One region of the Methylobacterium sp. Leaf94 genome, then DNA from elsewhere that is predicted to be linked to it. Evidence: predicted binding sites of a transcription regulator. Region 1 holds the regulator's gene; each other region holds the start of a gene.

Region 1 (5,420 bases):
CGCAGGGCGCTCGGCAGGTAGCCGAGGTCGCGGTAGGCATCGACGCCGAGGGCCCCGTGCCGCTTTGACAGCTTGGCGCCGTCCGCGCCGTGGATCAGCGGGATATGCGCCATGGCGGGCGCCTCCCAGCCGAGGGCATCGGAGATCTGGCGCTGGCGCGCCGCATTGGTCAGGTGGTCGTCGCCGCGGATGACCTGGGTGACGCCCATGTCGTGATCGTCCACCACGACGGCGAGCATGTAGGTCGGGTTGCCGTCCGAACGCAGCAGGACGAGGTCGTCGAGATCCTTGTTCTGCCAGACGACCCGGCCCTGCACGCCGTCCTCGACCACGGTCTCGCCGTCGGTCGGGGCGCGCAGGCGAATCACCGGCTTGACGCCGGCGGGCGCCTCGGACGGGTCGCGGTCGCGCCAGCGGCCGTCGTAGCGCAGGGGCCGCCCCTCTGCGCGGGCCGCCTCGCGCATCGCCGTCAGTTCGTCGGGCGTCGCGTAGCAGCGATAGGCGTGGCCGGAGGCCAGCAGGCCCTCGGCGGCTTCGCGGTGACGGGCGGCGCGGGCGTATTGGTAGATGACGTCCCCGTCCCAATCGAGCCCGAGCCAGCGCATGCCGTCCAGGATCGCGTCGATGGCGCCCTGCGTCGAGCGTTCGCGATCGGTGTCCTCGATGCGCAGCAGCATGCGGCCGCCGAAGCGGCGGGCATAGAGCCAGTTGAACAGGGCCGTGCGAGCCCCGCCGATGTGAAGGTAGCCCGTGGGCGAGGGCGCGAAACGCGTGACGACGGCTGACGACATCAATCTGGACTTGAATGGCTCGTGATTCGGGCGGGAAGCGGATCGACCGGCCCGGAACCGCGCGTGTAGCATGCGCGCGGGCACGCGTTAAGGAATCGTCCTGTCCCCAGGATCGCAGGGCGCATCGCCGGCTCCCGGTCACGGACGCACGCCCGGAGGTTTTCGCGATGGCGCAGGCGCGGGCGACGGCGGCGATGGGGCGCATCACGCGCCACCTCGCCGCGCGTCGCCCGGGCGCCGGGCCGATCCGCGACTGGTTCCGGGCGGGATGGACCCGCGAGATCGAGCAGCGCCGTCTCTTCGCCTGGCTCGCCGTCGCGTTCGGATGCGGCATCCTCGCGTTCTTCCTCGGTACGCAGGGGACGCCGTCGCTCCTGGCGCCGCTCGCGGCCGCCGCCCTGCTCGCCGCGACGACGCCCCTCCTCGTGGCGCGCCCGTTCGGCCTGGCCCTGGTGCTCGCCGCCGTCGCCGCCCTCCTGGGCTTCGCGGCGGCCGCCACGCGCGTCCGCTCGGTCGACGGGCCGATCCTCGCCCGCACCACGGTCGGTCCGCTGGTGGGCACCATCGAAGGGCTGGACGAGCGGGAGGACGGGGCGCGCCTGATCCTCCGCGTCGAGAGCTTCGGCACCCTCGGCGCCGAGGTCCGCCCGGTCCGGGTGCGGGTCTCCTACCGCAAGGCGAATACCCTGAAGCCGGGCGACCGCATCGCCGCGACCGCGCGCCTGCTTCCGCCGCCGGAAGCCGCCCGCCCCGGAGGCTACGATTTCGCCCGGGATGCCTTCTTCCGTGAGATCGGCGCGGTGGGCTCCCTCGTCGGCAAGGTCGACCTGCGACCGCCGGCCGAGAGCGCGGACTGGCAGATCCGCCTCGCGGCCGCCGTCGACGCGGCCCGCAACGCCCTGACGCGCCGCATCACCGACGCCAACGGCGGACAGGCCGGGGCGGTGGCGGCGGCCCTGGTGACGGGCAAGCGCGGCCTGATCAGCCCCGAGACCAACGACATCCTGCGCGCCGCCGGCATCTACCACGTCGTCTCGATCTCGGGCCTTCACATGGTCCTGGCGGCCGGCGTGGTGTTCTGGCTCGTGCGGGCGCTCCTGGCCCTCGTTCCGTTCGCGGCGCTGCACTGGCCGATCAAGAAGATCGCCGCTGCCGTCGCCATGGTGGGCGTGACGGCCTACTGCGTCTTCTCCGGCTGGGACATCGCCGCCGAGCGCTCGCTGATCATGACCCTCGTGATGCTCGGCGCGATCCTGGTCGATCGCCCGGCGCTCAGCATGCGAAACCTGGCCCTCGCCGCCCTGATCGCCCTGGCCCGCGAGCCGGACGGCCTCCTCGGCCCGAGCTTCCAGATGTCGTTCGCGGCGGTGGCCGGCCTGATCGCCTGCGCGCCGCTGATCGCCGGACGCGGGCGGCAGCGCGACGGTGCCGGCCTGCTCCCCCGGATCTTCGCCCTGGCGTCCGCGGCGGTCTTCGGCACCCTGGCCACGACGCTCGTGGCCCAGATCGCCACCGCGCCCTTCGCCACCTACCACTTCCAGACGGTGCAGCCCTTCGGGCTGGTGGGCAACGCGCTCACCCTGCCGCTGGTCTCCCTGGCGGTGATGCCGTCAGCGGTTCTGGGCATCCTCGCCTATCCGTTCGCGCTGGATCAGCCGGTCTGGTGGGCCATGGGCCTGGCGGTGCGGGGGATGCTGACCATCTCGACCTGGATCGCGGGCTTCGGCAACGCCGTCGTCGTGGTCCCGGCCTTCGGCACGGGGGCCCTCGGCCTCCTGGCCGCCGCCCTGATCGTCCTGACGCTCCCGGCCTCGTCGCTGCGCTGGCTCGGCCTCATTCCGGCAGCGATCGGCATCGCCTGTGCGGCTGCCCCGGATCGCTACGACATCTACGTCGATCGGGAGGGGGCGGGCGCCGCCATCCGCGAGCGCAACGGGCGGCTCGCCACCCTTGGCCGGCCGCCCCCCTTCGTGCTCGCGCAATGGCTCAAGGCCGATGGAGACGACCGACGGGTGCAGGACGTCACGAGGTTCGAGGGCGCGCGCTGCGATCGCCTGGGCTGTACCCTGACCACACCCGACGGCCGCGTGCTCGCCCTGACCACCGACAAGCGTGCCCTCGGAGAGGACTGCGCCAGGGCCGACATCCTGATCACCCGGCAATCCGCGCCCGGGGGCTGCGCCGCATCTATCGTCATCGACCGGAATTTCCTGGGATCCCACGGTGCGACCGCAATTCGCCTCACCCGCGATGGGCCGTCCCTCGCCACCGCGAAGCAATTCGGGGATGTCGTGCCCTGGCGTGCGACGCCTTTGCGCAAGCCGGTGGACCCGCCGGGAACGTCCTTGCCATCTTCGACACCGCCGGCGTCGGTCTTACCGGAAATCCCCGATCGCACCCGCGACCCGTCGGATCCGTCCGGCGATGAACCGGACGGGGACCCCCTTCAGTAGCGGCGCACCAGGCTGACGAGACGTCCCTGGATCTGCACCCGATCCGGGCCGAGGACCCGCGTCTCGTAGGCCGGATTCGCCGCTTCCAGGGCGATGGACGATCCACGCCGGCGCAGGCGCTTCAGGGTCGCCTCCTCGTCGTCGATGAGGGCCACGATGATGTCGCCCGTGTTGGCGGTGTCCTGCTTGCGGATGACCACCAGGTCGCCGTCGAGGATCCCGGCATCGACCATCGAATCGCCGCGCACCTCCAGGGCGTAATGCTCGCCGCCGGCCAGGAAATCTGGCGACATCGTCACCGAATGGCTCTGTTCCTGGATGGCCGAGATGGGCGTACCGGCCGCGATCCGACCCATCACCGGGATGGTCACGGCCCGACCGCTCTCGTCGGTGGCCTGCGTGGTCGGCAGTCGGGACACCGATGCGCCGGCCGGCAGGCCCTTGCCCTTGCCGCCTTCGACCACGCTCGGCGTGAAGCGGCGAACCTCGGAGGCCGGAGCGGCGCGCGGGGCGCCCGCATTCCCCCCGAGGCTCTCCGGCATCCGGATCACCTCGATGGCCCGCGCCCTGTTGGGCAGCCGGCGCAGAAAGCCGCGCTCCTCCAGGGCCGTGATCAGGCGGTGAATGCCCGACTTCGACTTCAGGTCGAGGGCGTCCTTCATCTCGTCGAACGACGGGGGAACGCCGCTCTCGCGCATCCGAAGCTGGATGAACTGGAGCAGGTCCAGCTGCTTACGCGTCAACATGCGGGACACTCTTCGTTAGCGCCACGGATCGCGGCGGGTGGCACTAGAAACAAACCACGAACACGTTAAACGTTCCGTAAGTGTTCTGCAAGGGTTCCCATCTCAAGCCTCCCGGGCGCGATCCGTTCGATCCCCTCGGCAAGGGCGGATCCGGGCGTCGCCCGAGCGCCACGCCGGCCTGCCGCTGCGGCCATCGCTGCGATTGAGTGGTGCCCCGATCCGACGAATGAGTTGGACGGCCGGCGTCTAGACCGGTCGGCAGGGCGCCCGGGCGCAGCGCCCTCGGGTCGATGGCCCGGCGACGATCGGTTCTCTGCCGTCCTCTGCCGGCGTCGCCGACGGCGGGTCTTCGGCTAGCGCTGCCCGGTGCGCCCTGCCTTGGGCCGGTCACCCGAACCGTTGCCGCCCGTCTCGGTGGGATTGCGGGGATCCTGCCAGAAGGTATCGAACAGGCGCTGCATCGCGCGGGCGTTCTCCTGCTGCACCTCCAGGCCCGTCTGGAACATCTGCTGCATCACGTCGAAGGGCGCTTCCGTGGCCGACCTGTCCGGCGCGGCGGACTCCGGCCGGGGCGAAGCCGCGAGCCACGTCGACGCCGCACGCGGTCGCGCCTGGGGCGAGGGCGTCGCGGGCTTCGGGGTCTTGGCGCCGGAGTTCAGGAACGCCTGCATCATCTCCGACCAGGCATTGGGCGGGAAGCCGAAGGGGTTCGCCTCGGCGCGCGGGGCCGGCGCCGCGGCAGGCGGCTGGTTGATCATGACGTGGACGATCCCCGCCACCACCATGCCGGCCATGATCGGCAGCATCTGCTTCAAGGCCGGCATCGCCACGCCGCTGACGGCAGCTGCCTGCTGCAGAACGGCCTGACTCAGATGGGGCGAGCCGAAGAGTTGCTGGACCAGCATGTCCATCTGAGGCGTCGCGCTCGACGCCTTCGGCGCGGCGGGGCCGACGAGATTGAAGAGGTGGGCGAAGCCGGTCGGATCCTGGGCGACGTTCCGCTGCAGCCCCATCGTGAGGGCCGGAAGCAGGGCTTCCATCGCGCGCAGGCTCTGCTCCGGCGACAAGCCGAACTGCCGTCCGAAACCCTGCGCGTTGGGGCCCGCCTGCGCCTGAAGGATGTCGAACAGATTGAACATGGCGGCCTCGCGGACGAACTGCGGCTTTCCCGGTCATCGACCCGGGCGCGCCGCGCGAATTCTGTCGCATCCGGTCGGTACTGACCAGCCCGGGCGCCTCACGACGGCCCGATTCCCCGTCGACGGGGGCCCGTATCAACCCGTTTCTTGCCCCGGACCCGCGATGCGCTTCCCTTCGCCCCTGATCGAGGCGCGCCTGGTGCGTCGCTACAAGCGCTTTCTCGCCGATCTGCAGCTTGCCGACGGGTCCGTGATCACGGCCCATTGCCCCAACCCGGGGGCGATGCTGGG
Region 2 (5,420 bases), on a different contig from region 1:
CGACACCCTGCTGCGGATCAACTTTCCCGCGGGCGACGTCCCCTTCGACGTCATCGCCTGCGGCGACGAGGCGCCGCGCAAGAAGCCGGCCCCCGACGTCTTCGATCTCGCGCTCGCGCGCCTCGAGGTCTCGGCCTCGGAGGCGATCGCCTTCGAGGATTCCGCCGCCGGCATCCGCTCGGCCCTCGATGCCGGATTGCCGGTGATCGCCACGCGCAGCCGCTACACCGAGAGCCACCGCCTCGACGGGGCGTTCTCGGCGGTCTCCGATCTCGGCGAGCCCGGTGCCCCCCACCGGCACCTGTCCGGATATGCCTGGCCGGACGGCGTCGTGACCGTGGCCGCCCTGCGCGACTGGCACGCGCGGGTCACCGGCTGACAGCGGACGTCAGGGCCCGGGGCGCCGCGTCCCGCCGCGTCCGGGCGGCGCGCCCTCGGCGCGGGTCGGAAACAGCATCGCGCCGGCGACGATCCCGAGCGCGCCCGCGAGGCCGAGCTTGAGCCAGCGCGGTGTCGTCGGCGCGTCCCGATGGGTCTGCGCGTCCGGCCCGGGCCGGGCGCGGAAATCCCTGCCGGAGCTTTCGGGCCGTGCCCGATCGATGGCCTGCTGTGTCATCGCCCCAGGATAGTCCCTGTCCCCCGGATAGTCATGGGGGATACCGCCCGCGGCCGCGCACGCTGCGGCGCAGCGTTGTCAGGGGCGCGGCCCGCGGCCTATAAGCCGGCCAACCCCGTTTCCGTCCGGCTTCGCGGACCCGCCGCCCCGGCACATGGCCCCTGCACATGGCCCCGGCACCTGGCCCCCGCGATCCGGTCTCGTTCCTACCAGTCTAGGGTCACGTCATGGCCGGCCATTCCCAGTTCAAGAACATCATGCACCGGAAGGGCCGCGTCGACGCGGTCCGCTCGAAGCTGTTCGGCAAGCTCGCCCGCGAGATCACCGTCGCGGCCAAGCTCGGGCTGCCGGACCCGGCGATGAATGCGCGTCTGCGCGCCGCCATCATCGCGGCCCGCGCCGAGAACGTGCCCAAGGACAACATCGAGCGCGCGATCAAGAAGGCGCAGGGGGCCGATGCGGAGAGCTACGACGAGATCCGCTACGAGGGCTACGGCCCCGGCGGCGCCGCCCTGATCGTCGAGGCGCAGACCGACAACCGCAACCGCACGGCCAGCGACGTGCGCTCGGCCTTCACGAAGTCGGGCGGCAGCCTGGCGGAGACGGGCGCCGTCTCCTTCATGTTCGACCATGTCGGCGTGGTGGAGTTCGACGCCAAGGTGGCGGATGCCGACACCATGCTGGAGGCCGCCATCGAGGCCGGCGCCGACGACGTGCGCTCGGACGAATCCGGCCACGAGATCACCTGCGCGCAGGAGGCCTACGGCGAGGTCTCGAAGGCCCTGGAGGCCCGCTTCGGCGAGCCGCGCCGCACGGCCCTCGTGTGGAAGGCGCAGAACACCATCGAGGTCGACGACGAGACCGGCGAGAAGTTGATCCGCCTCGTCGAGGTGATCGAGGACCAGGACGACGTCCAGAACGTCTTCGTGAACTTCGCGCTCTCGGACGCCCTGATGGAGAAGCTCCAGGGCTGATCGAAGCCGGCCCGTCAGGCGGCCTTCAGGGTTTCGAGGACGCGGTTCACCTCGGTGCCGAGCTGATCGGCCTCCTGCGCCAGCGCGGAGGCCGAGACGAGAACCGAGGCGGCCGCGGCACCCGTCGCTTCGGCCGACTGGGCGACGCCCCCGATGGTGTCGGTGATCGCCCCCGTGCCGGTCGCCGCCGCGCCCACGTTGCGGATGATCTCCCGGGTCGCGGAGCCCTGCTGGTCCACCGCCGCCGCGATGGCGTCCGCGGTCCGGCTCATGGTGCGGATCTGCGCGGCGATGGCCTCGATGGCCGTCACCGCCTCGCCGGTCGTCCCCTGGATCGCGTGGATCTGCTGCGTGATCTCCTCCGTCGCCCGGGCGGTCTGGCTGGCGAGTTCCTTGACCTCGGCGGCCACAACGGCGAAGCCGCGACCGGCCTCGCCGGCCCGTGCCGCCTCGATCGTCGCGTTGAGGGCGAGCAGGTTGGTCTGGCCGGCGATGCCCGAGATCAGGCCGACGACGTCCCCGATCCGGGCCGCGCCCGTGCTCAGGGCGTGAACCAGGCGGCCGGTGGCATCGGCCTGCCCCACCGCCCCCTGGGCCATCCGGGCCGAATCCGCGACCTGCCGGCCGATCTCCGCGACGGTGGCGCCGAGTTCCTCGGCCGCACCGGCCACCCGACCGACATTCTGCGCGGCCATCTCGGCGGCGCCGACCACGGACCCGGCGCGCCCCGCCGTGCCCTCTGCCGTTCCCGTCATGGTCTGCGCGCTGCCCTGCAGCGCCCCCGCCGCCTGCGTGACCCGGCTCAGGATGCCGCTCACCGTCGACTCGAAGGACCGGGCGGTCTGCCGCAGGGTGGCCCTGCGCTGCGCATCGGCGCCCGCCCGCGCCAGCGCGGTCTCCGATTCCAGAGCCTGCATGCGCTCCATCTGGGCGCGGATGGCGCCCTCGGAGGCCGCCTGCGCCGCGAAGGCCGTCGCGAGGGTGCGGGCGACCCAGGCCAGCACGCCCGTTTCGAGGATCAGGATGACCGCGTGCAGCATCACGCGGGCGAGGTCCGAGCGCTGGGCGGCGCCGGAGAAGATCAGGGCCGGCATCGCGAGGTTCAGGGTGAGGTGGTGCCCGGCGACGGCGGCGGCGCAGGCCACCAGGATGGTCCAGTCGCACCAGGCGACGCTCACCGCCAGGCCGGCGAAGAAATACATGTGCAGGTCGACCTGCCACGGATGCCCGGCGAAGGCCGAGAGCAGGATCGCGGCCATGCCGATCAGGGACAGGCTGCTCACCAGCCGGGTCGCCGGGCCGATGGCGGAGCGCCGCCACATCAGCGTGCTGAGGCCGGCGAGGGCGCCGGCGACCGACACCGGCACCAGCATCGGATTGCCGGCGATCCAGGCGGCGAGCACGACGATCGGCAGGTGCAGCCAGAGGAGGCCGATGAGGAAGCGGCCGAAACGCTGCCGAAGGGTGTCGAGGGTCGTCATCGCCGGGTCGGATCCAGAGGGGAGCGTCGGGGTCTTCGGGTCGGAGCGATCAGGTTCGCGAGGCGGGCGTGCAGCCCGTCGCGAACCGGGCGTCGGGGACGAGCCGGGCTCCGGACGCGTCGAGCCGGGAGACGCGGTCGGAGGATCCGGCGCGCGCCGCCAGGCCGGCCGGCAGGATCGAAGTCGCGAGGATCGCCACGGGTCCGCGGAGCCGGTTCGGGCGATGGGCCTGGGCGTCGATCACGAGGAAACCCGTCCGCCTGAATGGTGTCCTGTGAGAATACGGGCGAACAGTCTAAGGAGCGGTTACAGGGCCGTCTGGGATCGGGGAGGTCCCCGCGCCGGTCTGCCTGTCTCGTCCGATCGATCCGCGTCCTTCGTAACGACCGCCCCGCGCGGACGCATCACCTCCGTTTGGTCCGACGAGAGGTCCGGATTTCCTTGCGACGGGTTTGTTCGGTCCGTCGCGCCACCGCGGCCGCCATCGCTGCGGCGCGGATTGGCATAACGCTCCGTTCACGGTATGTCCCTAACGCTCGGACGGCGCGATCTTCGCGCCCGGAGCCGCGCCAGCCATGACCCAGTCCGCATGACCGTTCCCGTTCGCATCCTCGGCATCGATCCGGGCCTGCGGCGCACCGGCTGGGGCGTCGTCACGGCCACGGGGACCAAGCTCGCCTACGTCGATTGCGGCGTCGTCACCTCGGACGGGGACCTGCCGCTCGCCCTGCGCCTACGCGAGCTCTACGAGGGCATCACCCGCATCGTCGGGGCCTTCCAGCCGGACGAGGTCTCGGTCGAGGAGACCTTCGTCAACAAGGACGCGCAGGCGACGCTGAAGCTCGGCCATGCCCGCGCGGTGGCGCTGCTGGTCCCGGCGCTCGCCGGCATGCCGGTGTTCGAGTATTCCGCCAACCTGATCAAGAAGACGGTCGCGGGCTCGGGACATGCCGACAAGGTCCAGATCCAGGCCATGGTGAAGTTCCTGCTGCCGAAGGCCGAGTTCAAGGTGGCCGACGCGGCGGATGCGCTCGCCATCGCCATCACCCACAACAGCCACCGGGGCGCCCATGCCCTCAAGCGCCAGCACGCCCCCGTGGCCGGGACGAGCAGCCTGGCGGCGGCCCGCATCGCGGCGGCCCTGGCGCGCACCTGACCGCGCCGCGCCCTGGACTCCGCCCGGGCGCTTGTGCAGTGCCTCTGTGCGCGACGCGCGCGGGGCGGAGATCGAACGGAATGGCCCACCAGGGAACGACGCGGCCGGCGCTGCCGGTCGGCGAGACGCTGCGGGAGGGCGTGCGGTCCGCGCTTCCGGCGATCCGCGCCCTCGGCTCGGCGACCACCGCGGCGTTCCTCGTCGTCCTGGCCAAGGAGGCGGCCCACACGCTGATGGGCGACCCGACGCGGCCCGCGCGCTTCCAGGACGACCTCTTCCTGGTCGACGGCCTCTGCACGATCCTGCTCGCCCCCTACTGGATGGCGATATTCCGGCTCCTCCTCGGGGCCGACGGCTCCGTGCGGGCGGTCGTGGCGGGCCGGGCGGGGCCGTTCCAGGACTTCCTCGCCCTCGAGCTGTTCTGGCTCCTGGTCAGCGGGGTGCTGGACCGGGGCCTCTCGCCGGAGCGGCTCGGTCCGGGTCCGCTGATCGTCGGCCTGCTCGCCTGGATCGCCCTCCTGCTCCTGCAGATCTGGACCAGCCTGCTCGCGCCGGCCCTGGCGGTCGGCGCTCCCGAGGCGACCCTGCGCGGCGTGCTCGCGATGACCCGCGGATCGGCCGCCCGGATCGGCGTGATCCTCGTGGCCACGATCCTGCCGCTCGGCCTCGTGGACCGGATGCTGCAAGCGCCCGAGCGCTCCGGGGCCGACCTGCCCCCCGTCGTCCTGGCCGTCCGGATCCTCGCCTCCAGCCTGATCGACATGGCGCTGCTCGTCCTGGTGACGGCCCTCCTCGCCGCGATCTACCGGCGCCTGGGGCCGTCGGGGCGCGGCCTCACTCCACGGCCTTGAACTCGCCCTCGAGCCGCAGGGACACCTCGTCGCCGAGGAGCGGCAGGAAGGCGTTGATGCCGAAATCCGAGCGCTTGATCACCGCCCGTCCGTCGAAGCCGACCGTGTAGGCCTGGTTCACCGGGTTGGTCCCGGCCTGGTTGAAGGTGGCGTCGAAGGCCACCGGCCGCGTCACCCCCTTGAGCGTCAGGTCGCCGTTGACCCGCGCGGTGGCGGGGCTCGTCGGCTCGATGCTGGTCGCGGTGAACGTGGCCTTGGGGAACTTTGCGGTGTCGAAGAAATCCGGCGCCTTGAGGTGCTGGTTGAGCCGGTCGTCGAGGCCGTTGACGCTGTCGGTGCCGA
Region 3 (5,420 bases), on a different contig from region 1:
GCCTCGCCGGCGACCGCGCTCGAGGCCTCGACGCGGTTGCCGATCTCCCGCACCGATGCGCTGAGCTCCTCCGTGGCCGCCGCCACGGTGTCGGCCGTGGCCGCGGTTTCCGCCGAGGCTGCGGCCACGGACCCACTCAGGGATGACGTGTCGGTCGCGGCCTGGGTGAGGGCATAGGCCGCCGTTTCGAGCTGGCTCGCGGCGGCCGACACTGCCTCGACGATCCCGCTGGCCTGGGCCTCGAAGCGATCGGCCAGTGCCACCATCTCGGCGCGGCGGGCCGCCGCGGCGTGGGCGGTGAGGTGGTCGGCTTCCGTGGCGATGCGCCGGCGCTCGACCACGCTGGCCTGGAAGTCGACGGCCGCTGCCGCGATGGCGCGAACCTCGCGGGCGCCGTTCTGCGGGATCGGGCCGGCTTCCTCGCCTCGGCCGATGGCTGTCAGGGAGGCGGCGATGCGGGTGAGCGGACGGGCGATGGCGGTCCCGACGGCGAAGGCGAGGCCGCACGAGAGGACCAGGATCGCGAGTCCCACGGCCATCCAGACCAGGACGCTCCGCTCGGCATCGGCGCGCGCGTCTCCGGCGGCGGCTCCGAGATCCGCGGTGAGCCGGTCCTCGATCGTCTTGAGCGTATCGATGCGCTCGGTCGCGAGGCGGAACCAGGCGGGCGCATCGGTGAAGGCGAGCGGCGTGCCGGGGGGCGTGTCGAGAACGAGGCGGCGGAGACGATCGACCTCCCGGGCCGCGGGCGCAGCCTTGCCGGCATCGAGGAGGGCCACCTGTTCCGGCTCGGCCCCAAGGCGGAACAGGGATTCGTAGGTGCCCTGGCCCGCGCTCAGACCCGCCAGACGCTCGTGGCCGGCAAGATCGATCTGGCCGGCGCCGAAGATCGCCGAGGCCGCGGCCCGCTCCTGGCCCGCCAGCTCCTTGAGGGCGAGGAACGACGAGTAGGAACTGATGCGGGCGGCGAGATCGGCGCTGGCGGCGACCTGGGAAACCTCGCGCACCAAGTCGAGCGCGTTGGCGATCACCCCCGAATAGAGCCCCATGTTCTGGGCCGGCGTGCGACCGAGCCCGTCGACCGCCGCGCGGTGGGGGACGATCGCCGCCAGCTGCTCGGTCAGCGCCGCATTGCGACGGGCGACGCCGGCTCCGAAGGCGGCGAGGTCGAGGCCGGCCCGGCCCGCGTCCAGGGCTGCCCGGGCGGCATCGGTCCGCAGGCGCTGCGCATCGAGTTCGGATCGAAACTTGGTCCCCTTGGCGGCGAGATAGAGGCTCGATGCCCCGCGCTCCCGCTGGGCTTCGTGCACCAGGGCGCTGATCTGGCCCGCCATGCCGACGAGGTCCTGCACATGGACCATCCGGGTCCGAGCATTCATCCGCTCAGTGATGGCAAGGCCCACGAGCATCGCAAACGCAAGACATGGAGCGAGGGCAACCAGAAGAATCCGAATGCGCAGCGATGAAAAAAGACCGGCGGACATCACATGAAACCTGCTTCGAAACGCTGCGGCACTGTCGGAGCAGCCGGTAAAAGTTGTGTTTCAAATTTATCTTATGATCAATTTTTGGTCGGTCCCTTCAATTTTTAAGCAGGGCGGGTCGGGAGCTTAAGCGAACCATCCAGTTGCTTCGTGATCCGCTTCACTCACGCGACCGCTGGACCGCGAAGCAACTGATCCGTCTGCGGAGGCGGCAGGGGTCGGCCCAATCCTGCGGCCGAAGCCGCGGGGGCCGCGTCTTCCAAACCGTCGGCAGCGAACTTCCTCATGCCATTCGGTGCGGTCGCGGCGGCTGAAACCTCTGCCGGAAGGCCGCGATATTGTCCGCGTACGCTTTTTGTTCTAGCTGAAGAGCGGCTATGCGTGGCGCGCGCCTTGCCCGACGCGGTGGTGCGCCCGACATGCCGCAGGGGCTCCGGTCGAGTCCCGACGAGTTCCGCGCCGAAGACGTTCCGAAGAGACCTCATGGCCAAAGCCAAAGCCGCTGCCAAGACATCGCAAGCCGAGGCCGAGCGGGTCGAAGCCAAGATCGAGGCGCTGTTCGACGGGGCTCGCGACGCGCGGGTCATCTCGGTGCGCGGCGCGCGCGAGCACAATCTGAAGAACATCGACCTGACGATTCCCCGCGATCGCCTCGTTGTCTTCACGGGTCTGTCCGGTTCCGGCAAATCGTCGCTCGCCTTCGACACCATCTACGCCGAGGGCCAGCGCCGCTACGTCGAATCCCTCTCGGCCTACGCGCGCCAGTTCCTGGAGATGATGTCGAAGCCCGATGTCGACCAGATCGACGGGCTCTCGCCGGCGATCTCCATCGAGCAGAAGACCACCTCGAAGAACCCGCGCTCGACGGTCGGCACCGTCACCGAGATCTACGACTACATGCGCCTGCTCTGGGCGCGGGTGGGCATTCCCTACTCGCCCGCGACCGGGCTGCCGATCGAGAGCCAGACCGTCAGCCAGATGGTGGACCGCGTCCTGGCCCTGCCGGAGAAGAGCCGACTCTACCTCCTGGCACCGGTGATCCGCGGCCGAAAGGGCGAGTACCGCAAGGAGATCGCCGAGTTCCAGAAGAAGGGCTTCCAGCGCCTGCGGATCGACGGCGAGTACTATGCCATCGACGACGTGCCGAAGCTCGACAAGAAGCTGAAGCACGACATCGACGTGGTGGTGGACCGGATCGTGGTGCGGGCGGACATCGCGGCGCGGCTGGCCGATTCCTTCGAGACCGCCCTGGAACTCGCCGACGGCATCGCCCTGATCGAGTTCGCCGAGACGCCGGAGGGCGCGGCGCCGCGGGAGGCCATCACCTTTTCGTCGCGCTTCGCCTGCCCCGTCTCCGGCTTCACCATCGCGGAGATCGAACCGCGGCTCTTCTCGTTCAACAATCCCTTCGGCGCCTGCCCGACCTGCGGCGGCATCGGCCACGAGATGCGGATCGACCCGGAGCTCGTGATCTCGGATGCCAAGCTCAGCCTGAAGCGCGGTGCCGTCGGTCCTTGGGCGAAGTCGACCTCTCCCTATTACGGCCAGACCCTCGACGCGCTGGCCCGCCACTTCGGCTTCAAGACCACGGTCGCCTGGGCCGATCTGCCGACGAAGGCCCGGGACGTGATCCTGTCCGGCACCGGTTCTGAATCGGTCCGCTTCGCCTACGACGACGGCATGCGCGCCTACGAGGTGAACAAGCCCTTCGAGGGCGTCATCCCGAACCTGGAGCGGCGCTACAAGGAGACCGAGAGCGACAGCTCGCGCGAGGAGATCGCGCGCTTCATGAGCGAGACGCCCTGCGCCACCTGCGGCGGCAAGCGCCTGAAGCTCGAAGCACTCTCGGTCAAGATCGCGATGCAGGATGTGGGCGAGATCACCGCCCTCTCGGTCCGAAATGCCCATGCATGGTTCTCGGAGCTGCCGGGAAAGCTCACCGAAAAGCAGAACGAGATCGCCTACCGGATCCTCAAGGAGATCCGCGACCGGCTGACCTTCCTGATCGATGTCGGGCTCGAGTACCTGACGCTGGCGCGCGGCTCCGGCTCGCTGTCCGGCGGCGAGAGCCAGCGCATCCGTCTGGCCTCCCAGATCGGCTCCGGGCTGACCGGCGTGCTCTACGTGCTGGACGAGCCGTCCATCGGCCTGCACCAGCGCGACAACGAGCGCCTGCTCGGCACGCTGAAGCGCCTGCGCGACCTCGGCAACTCGGTGATCGTGGTCGAGCACGACGAGGACGCGATCCTGCAGGCCGACTACGTCGTGGATGTCGGCCCGGGCGCCGGCATCCATGGCGGACGGATCATCGCCCAGGGCACGCCCGAAGAGGTGCTGAAGAACCCGGATTCGCTGACCGCCAAGTATCTCACCGGCGAGATGAGCGTGCGGGTGCCGACGGCGCGTCGCAAGGGACGGAAGGGCACGCTCAGCCTCGTCGGGGCCCGGGGCAACAACCTCAAGAACGTCTCGGTCGACATCCCGCTCGGCACCTTCACCTGCATCTCGGGTGTCTCCGGCGGCGGCAAGTCAACCCTGATCATCGACACGCTCTACAAGGCGGTGGCGAAATCCCTGAACGGTGCCCTGGAGCACCCGGCGCCCTTCGAGCGGCTCGACGGGCTGGAGCACCTCGACAAGGTCATCGACATCGACCAGTCGCCGATCGGCCGAACCCCGCGCTCCAATCCCGCAACCTACACGGGCGCCTTCACGCCGATCCGCGACTGGTTCGCGGGCCTGCCGGAGGCCAAGGCACGCGGCTATCAGGCCGGGCGCTTCTCCTTCAACGTGAAGGGCGGACGCTGCGAGGCCTGTTCCGGCGACGGCGTCATCAAGATCGAGATGCACTTCCTGCCGGACGTCTACGTCACCTGCGACGTCTGCAAGGGCCGCCGTTACGACCGCGAGACCCTGGAGGTGAAGTACCGCGACCACTCGATCGCCGACGTCCTCGACATGACCGTCGAGGAAGCCGCCGATTTGTTCAAGGCGGTGCCCACCATTCGCGAGAAGATGGAGACCTTGGCCCGGGTCGGCCTCGGCTACGTCAAGGTCGGGCAGCAGGCGACCACTCTGTCGGGCGGTGAGGCGCAGCGGGTGAAGCTTTCGAAAGAACTGTCCAAGCGCGCCACAGGCCGCACGCTCTACATTCTCGACGAGCCGACGACGGGACTGCACTTCCACGACGTCGCCAAGCTCATGGACGTGCTCCACGAGCTCGTCGACCAGGGCAACACCGTGGTGGTGATCGAGCACAACCTCGAAGTCATCAAGACCGCCGACTGGGTCATCGATATGGGCCCCGAAGGCGGCGACGGCGGTGGCGTCGTCGTGGCCCAAGGAACGCCCGAGCAGATCGCCAAGTCGCGGGCGAGCCACACGGGTCGATTCCTGCGCGACGTCCTCGCGCGTCGGCCGGTCGCGGCGCCCGCGAAGGGTCGGGCCGCCGCCGAATAGCGCATCGGGACGACGCGAGATCCGACGATTCGCCGAGTCGACCGATCCGAACCGGTGGCGCAACGCATCAACCCGCCGGTCGGGAGCTCGGTCCGACCCGACCGAGCGCGCCGGACTGCGCAATGGTCCGCGGGCGGTTGCCGGATCGTCCTGGGACGGAACCGTAACCATAACAGCTTGAGTGTTCAGCGGTATTTTGCCGTTCCAGGTCTTCGCGGAGGCGCGAAGACGTCGGCCAACCTGCTCAAAAGGTTAACAAATCCTTCCGCTGCACTGCACCGAAAATGCGACTTTTGCGCAACGGTCGGATCCGAACTGCCCCGTTTCCAAGCATTCCTCTGTCCTTCCGCGCCGTCATGTAGAATAGTTCTCGACGTTGAGACTTGAGAACGGGCCGCAAGGGGGGCCGCCGGATCCACTGCAAACAAGCTGCGAACAAGCGGCGCATCGGCAGAATGGTTCGGACGGCTGCGTGGC
Region 4 (5,420 bases), on a different contig from region 1:
TCGGACAGGATGACGATGCCGAGCTTGTTGCCGGTCTTGGTCCGGCGCTCCGAGCGGTCGAGCACCGAGGCCGCCACGCGGCCGACGCTGGTGGTGCCGGCCCGGACGGCGCGGCAGAACTCGGCCCAGGTCTGGACCCGGAGCTTGCCGAGGAGGTCGCCGTACTCGTCGAGGGGATGGCCCGACAGGAAGAAGCCGATCGCCTCGTATTCCTTCTTCAGCTTGTCGGCCATCGGCCAGGGGTCGTAGGGCGGCACCCGCAGGGTGACGTCGGCGGCGGTGATGCCGCCGAACATGTCCTCGATGCCGGTGCTGGCCGCCTCGGCCGCCCCTTGCGCCAGCTTCATCATCGGTTCGATGGCGGCGCAGGCCCGGGCGCGATCCGGCTCGATGGTGTCCATGGCGCCGGCCGCCACGAGGTTCTCCAGGGTGCGCTTGTTGAGCATGCGCGGGTTGAGGCGGCGGGCGAGGCAGGCGAGATCCTTGAAGGGCCGGTCCCCCCGGGCCTCGATCAGGGCCTCGACCGCCCCCCGGCCCACGCCCTTGATCGCCGCGAGCGCGTAGTGGATGCGGCCCTCGCGCACCTCGAAGCCGACGCCCGAGGTGTTGATCGAGGGCGGCTCGACGGTGATCTTCAGGCGCTGGGCGTCCTGGCGGAACTCCGCCAGCTTGTCGGTGACGTCGATGTCGAGCTGCATCGCGGCGGCCAGGAACTCCACCGGATGGTTCGCCTTGAGGTAGGCGGTCTGGTAGGTCAGCAGGGCGTAGGCGGCGGCGTGCGACTTGTTGAAGCCGTAATCGGCGAACTTGGCGAGCAGGTCGAAGATCTCGTTGGCCTTGGCCTTGGTGAGGTCGCGCTCGATGCAGCCCTTCACGAAGCGGTCGCGCTGGGCGTCCATCTCGGCCTTGATCTTCTTGCCCATGGCGCGGCGGAGCATGTCGGCCTCGCCGAGCGAGTAGCCGGCCAGGACCTTGGCCACCTCCATCACCTGTTCCTGGTAGACGATGATGCCGAAGGTCTCCTTGAGGATCGGCTCCAGCTTCTCGTGCGGGTACCAGCTCGCCTCGTTGCCGGCATCGCGGCCGAGCTTGCGCTCGCAATAGACCGGGATGTTGGCCATGGGGCCCGGGCGGTAGAGCGCCACCAGGGCGATGATGTCCTCGAAGCGGTCGGCCTGCATCTCGACCAGGGCCTTGCGCATGCCGGCCGATTCCACCTGGAACACGCCCACCGTCTCGCCGCGCTTCATCGGCGCGTAGGTCGCCGGGTCGTCGAGGGGCAGCGAGGCGAGATCCACGATGATGCCGCGCCGGGCCAGGAAGTCCGTGCAGCAGCGCAGCAGCGTCAGGGTCTTCAGGCCGAGGAAGTCGAACTTCACCAGGCCCGCGGCCTCGACCCACTTCATGTTGAACTGGGTCACCCGCATGCCGGTCTTCGGGTCGCGGTAGAGCGGCACCAGCTGTTCGAGGGGACGGTCGCCGATGACCACGCCGGCGGCGTGGGTCGAGGCGTGCCGGTGCAAGCCCTCGAGCTTCTTCGAGATTTCCATGAGCCGGGCGACGATCGGCTCCTCCTCGATCGCCTGCTGGAGCTTCGGCTCGCCCTCGATGGCCTGGACCAGAGTGACGGGATTGGCCGGGTTCTGCGGCACGAGCTTGGTCAGCTTGTCGACCTGCCCGTAGGGCATCTCCAGCACGCGGCCAACGTCGCGCAGCACGCCGCGGGCCAGCAGGGTGCCGAAGGTGATGATCTGCGCCACCTGCCGCTCGCCGTAGCGCTGCTGCACGTAATTGATCACCCGCTCGCGGCCCTCGACGCAGAAGTCGATGTCGAAATCCGGCATCGAGACGCGCTCGGGGTTGAGGAAGCGCTCGAACAGCAGGCCGAAGCGCAGCGGGTCGAGGTCGGTGATGAGGAGCGACCAGGCCACCAGGGAGCCGGCGCCGGAGCCGCGGCCCGGCCCCACCGGGATGTCGTGGTCCTTGGCCCACTTGATGAAGTCCGACACGATCAGGAAGTAGCCGGGAAACTTCATGCCGACGATGACGTCGAGCTCGAAGGCGAGGCGGTCGCGATAGACCTGCTCGGACATGCCGGGCGCGGTGCCGTGCTGGGCGAGGCGCCGTTCGAGGCCGGCCTCCGCCTGCCGGCGCAGCTCCGCCGGCTCGTCGAGGGGGGGCGCCGCCGCGACTTCGGGGGTGCCCTCGGGGGCGGCGGCGTCGAGGGCGGCGACCACGCCGAAATTCGGCAGGATCGGCTTGCGGGTGCGCACGCGGTAGGCGCAGCGCATGGCGATCTCGACGGTGGCGTTCAGGGCGTCCGGCAGGTCGGCGAAGAGCGCGGCCATCTCGGCGCGGGTCTTGAAGCCGTGGCGCGGGGTCAGCTTGCGGCGGCGGTCGTCCGAGACGAGGCGGCCGTCCGCGATGGCCAGCAGCGCGTCGTGGGCGTCGTAGTCGCCCTCCCGGGCGAAGAACGGCTCGTTGGCGGCCACCACCGAGAGGCCGTTCGTGTCGGCGAGCCGCAGCAATTCCCGCTCGACCATGCGCTCGTCGGGCAGCCCGTGGCGCAGGATCTCGACGTAGAGGCCATCCTCGCCGAAGGCCGCGCGCAGCTGCGCCAGGCGGCCGGCGGCGAGTTCGGCCCGGCCCTGCCGCAGGGCGCTGTCGAGGGGCCCGGTGGAACCGCCCGTCAGGGCGATCAGGCCGGCGCTCGACTCGGCCAGGGCCTCGACGCCGACCCGGGGGGCGTCGCCCAGCGCCCCGTCGAAATAGGCGCGGCTCGCCAGACGCAGCAGGTTGCCGTAGCCGGTCTCGTCCTTCGCCAGCACGACGATGTTGGCGCAGCCGGCCTGGCCCTGCCCGACGCGCGCCATCGGATCGGGCGCCTCGAAGGCGACGGTGAGCTGGAGGCCCGGGATCGGCTGGAGGCCGGCGCCGGCGGCCTTCTCGGAGAATTCCAGCGCCCCGAACAGGTTGTTGGTGTCGGTGAGCGCCAGGGCCGGCTGCCGGTCGGCGAGCGCCGCCTTCACGATGTCCCCGACCTTCAGGGCCCCTTCCAGTAGGGAGAACGACGAGTGAACGTGGAGGTGGACGTAAGCCGGGTCTTTCAGGATGCGCGCCATGAGACCACCAGCCCGAGTCGTGGTTTCCAATCCATGAGAATTCGGGGCCCGGACGCGTTTCCCTGTGGACCGCGCGACCCCTGTGACCTCGTCGCAACGCTAACGCAAGGGCGCCAGTGCGACAGCCCAGGCGGCGATGGACATCGCCAGGAGCCCGAAGGCCGTGAACTCGACCGCACCCGTCAGGATCATCCGCTTGAACATGGGCCTCGCCTTTCGTTGACGCCCCGAGTTTTGTTCTTGTTTTGTTCTATGTAAAGCGAAACTGGTCGGCGCACCGCATCGTGGTTACGGCCCGGTAAATCCCGTCGCCTTGGCCAGCGGTCGCGGACCGGCTCCGCGTGCTCACGCGAAGGCGTCGGACCTCCGCGGCCCAGCGATCCGCCGCCATTGATACCCGTGCCCGGCCCTCAGGGCAGCTGCTCGATCAGCCCGTCCCGGATCGTCACGCGCCGGTCCATGCGGGCGGCGAGATCCATGTTGTGGGTGGCGATCAGCGCGGCGAGGCCGGAGGCGCGCACCAGCGCCACCAGGATGCCGAAGACGTGGGCGGCGGTGTGCGGATCGAGGTTGCCGGTGGGCTCGTCGGCCAGGAGCAGGCGCGGGCCGTTGGCGACCGCGCGGGCGATGGCGACGCGCTGCTGCTCGCCGCCCGAGAGTTCGGCCGGCCGGTGCTGGAGGCGCTCCTTGAGGCCGAGGAAGCTCAGGAGTTCGTCCGCCCGCGCCCGCGCCTCGCGCTGCGAGAGCCCGCGGATCAGCTGCGGCATCACCACGTTCTCCAGGGCCGAGAATTCCGGCAGGAGGTGGTGGAACTGGTAGACGAAGCCCATCTCCTCGCGCCGCAGGCGGGTGCGCTCGGCATCCACCATCGCGGCGGTCGGACGGCCGCCGATGTAGATCTCGCCGCCGTCGGGGCGCTCCAGCAGGCCGGCGAGGTGCAGCAGCGTGCTCTTGCCGGCCCCCGAGGGCGCCACCAGGGCGACGAGCTCGCCCGGCCAGATCGCGAAATCCGCCTGGCGCAGGATCTCGAGGGCGCCGGCCCCTTGGGCGTAGCGCCGCTCCACCTTGGCGAAGAACAGGGCCGGGACCGGCTGCGCGCCGGGCGCCTCGGCTGTCGTGGTCATGGATGCTCGGGCCTCAACCGTAGCGCAGGGCCTGCACCGGATCGAGCCGGGCGGCGCGCCACGAGGGATACAGCGTCGCGATCAGCGACAGGGCGATGGAGGTGACGACCACCACGGTGATCTCGTTGGCGTTCATCTCGGCCGGAATTTCGGCCAGGAAGCGCACCGTGGGGTCCCAGGCGGAGGGGAACAGCACCCGCTGGATCCCCTTGATGTTCATCGTGATCAGGATGCCGAGGGCCAGCCCGCTCAGGGTCCCCACCACGCCGATCAGCGCGCCGTTGATGAGGAACACCCGCATGATGGTGCCGGGGGTCGCCCCCATGGTGCGCAGGATGGCGATGTCGCTGGACTTGTCGCGCACGAGCAGGATCAGTCCCGAAATGATGTTCAGGGTCGCGACCACGACGATCAGGCTGAGGATCAGGAACATCACGTTCCGCTCCACCTCCAGGGCGCCGAAGAAGGTCCGGTTGCGCTGGCGCCAGTCGGTGAGGAGTACCGGGCGCTCGGCCGCCATCTCGAGGTCGGGCCGCATCGTGCCCACCGCCTCGGCATTGTCGAGGTAGATCTCGATCAGGCTGACATCGGCGTCCCGGTTGAAGAAGGCCTGGGACTCCGTCAGGGGCATGAACACGAAGGTCGAGTCGAACTCGGTCATGCCGATCTCGAAGATCGCCTTGATGGTGTAGCCCTTGGTGCGCGGCGCCGTGCCGAACGGCGTCGAGGCGCCCTTCGGCGTCAGCAGGTTGATCTGGTCGCCGGCCTGGACGCCGAGGGATTCGGCCAGGCGCCGGCCGATGGCGACGCCCGACCCGTCGTCGAAGCCCTCCAGGCTGCCGCCCTTGATGTTGCTCGCGATGGCGCCGATCTTGTCGAGGTCCTCGCCCCGGATGCCGCGGACCAGCACGCCGCTGCCGGCGCCGCCATAGGGCGAGGAGGCGAAGGCCTGCCCCTCCACCAGGGGGATCGCCGCCCGCACCCCGGCGACCTTCGACAGGCGCTCGGACAGGTCGGCATAGTCGGTGAAGAGCTTGTCGATCGGGGCGACGAAGACGTGGCCGTTGATGCCGACGATCTTCGACAGGAGCTCGGTGCGGAAACCGTTCATCACCGAGAGCACGATGATCAGCGTGGCGACGCCCAGGGCGATGCCGAGGAGCGAGAAGAACGC

What was found. Region 1 encodes LexA, which represses DNA repair genes until DNA is damaged. Its sites were predicted from a motif close to TGTTCNNNNTGTGTTCNG; they were not measured.
Region 2: the regulator LexA is predicted to act here: its motif matches at 3,585-3,602, upstream of ruvC (crossover junction endodeoxyribonuclease RuvC).
Region 3: the regulator LexA is predicted to act here: its motif matches at 1,830-1,847, upstream of uvrA (excinuclease ABC subunit UvrA).
Region 4: the regulator LexA is predicted to act here: its motif matches at 3,358-3,375, upstream of dnaE (DNA polymerase III subunit alpha).

Annotation. Positions count from the first base shown of each region.
Region 1 covers NZ_LMRM01000014.1:23,608-29,027, reverse strand. Annotated here, with positions in the region: gene gltX (glutamate--tRNA ligase) at 1-791, opposite strand, end outside; gene ASG63_RS10730 (ComEC/Rec2 family competence protein) at 959-3,244, shown strand; gene lexA (transcriptional repressor LexA) at 3,238-3,990, opposite strand; gene ASG63_RS10720 (DUF937 domain-containing protein) at 4,344-5,129, opposite strand; gene sfsA (DNA/RNA nuclease SfsA) at 5,293-5,420, shown strand, end outside.
Region 2 covers NZ_LMRM01000012.1:48,308-53,727, forward strand. Annotated here, with positions in the region: gene ASG63_RS08630 (HAD-IA family hydrolase) at 1-379, shown strand, start outside; gene ASG63_RS26410 (hypothetical protein) at 389-616, opposite strand; gene ASG63_RS08640 (YebC/PmpR family DNA-binding transcriptional regulator) at 844-1,590, shown strand; gene ASG63_RS08645 (methyl-accepting chemotaxis protein) at 1,605-3,071, opposite strand; gene ASG63_RS08650 (hypothetical protein) at 3,121-3,315, opposite strand; gene ruvC (crossover junction endodeoxyribonuclease RuvC) at 3,661-4,227, shown strand; gene ASG63_RS08660 (hypothetical protein) at 4,308-5,078, shown strand; gene ASG63_RS08665 (YceI family protein) at 5,062-5,420, opposite strand, start outside.
Region 3 covers NZ_LMRM01000001.1:312,089-317,508, reverse strand. Annotated here, with positions in the region: gene ASG63_RS01450 (methyl-accepting chemotaxis protein) at 1-1,484, opposite strand, end outside; gene uvrA (excinuclease ABC subunit UvrA) at 1,968-4,943, shown strand.
Region 4 covers NZ_LMRM01000012.1:115,544-120,963, reverse strand. Annotated here, with positions in the region: gene dnaE (DNA polymerase III subunit alpha) at 1-3,122, opposite strand, end outside; gene ASG63_RS08965 (ABC transporter ATP-binding protein) at 3,533-4,246, opposite strand; gene ASG63_RS08960 (lipoprotein-releasing ABC transporter permease subunit) at 4,260-5,420, opposite strand, start outside.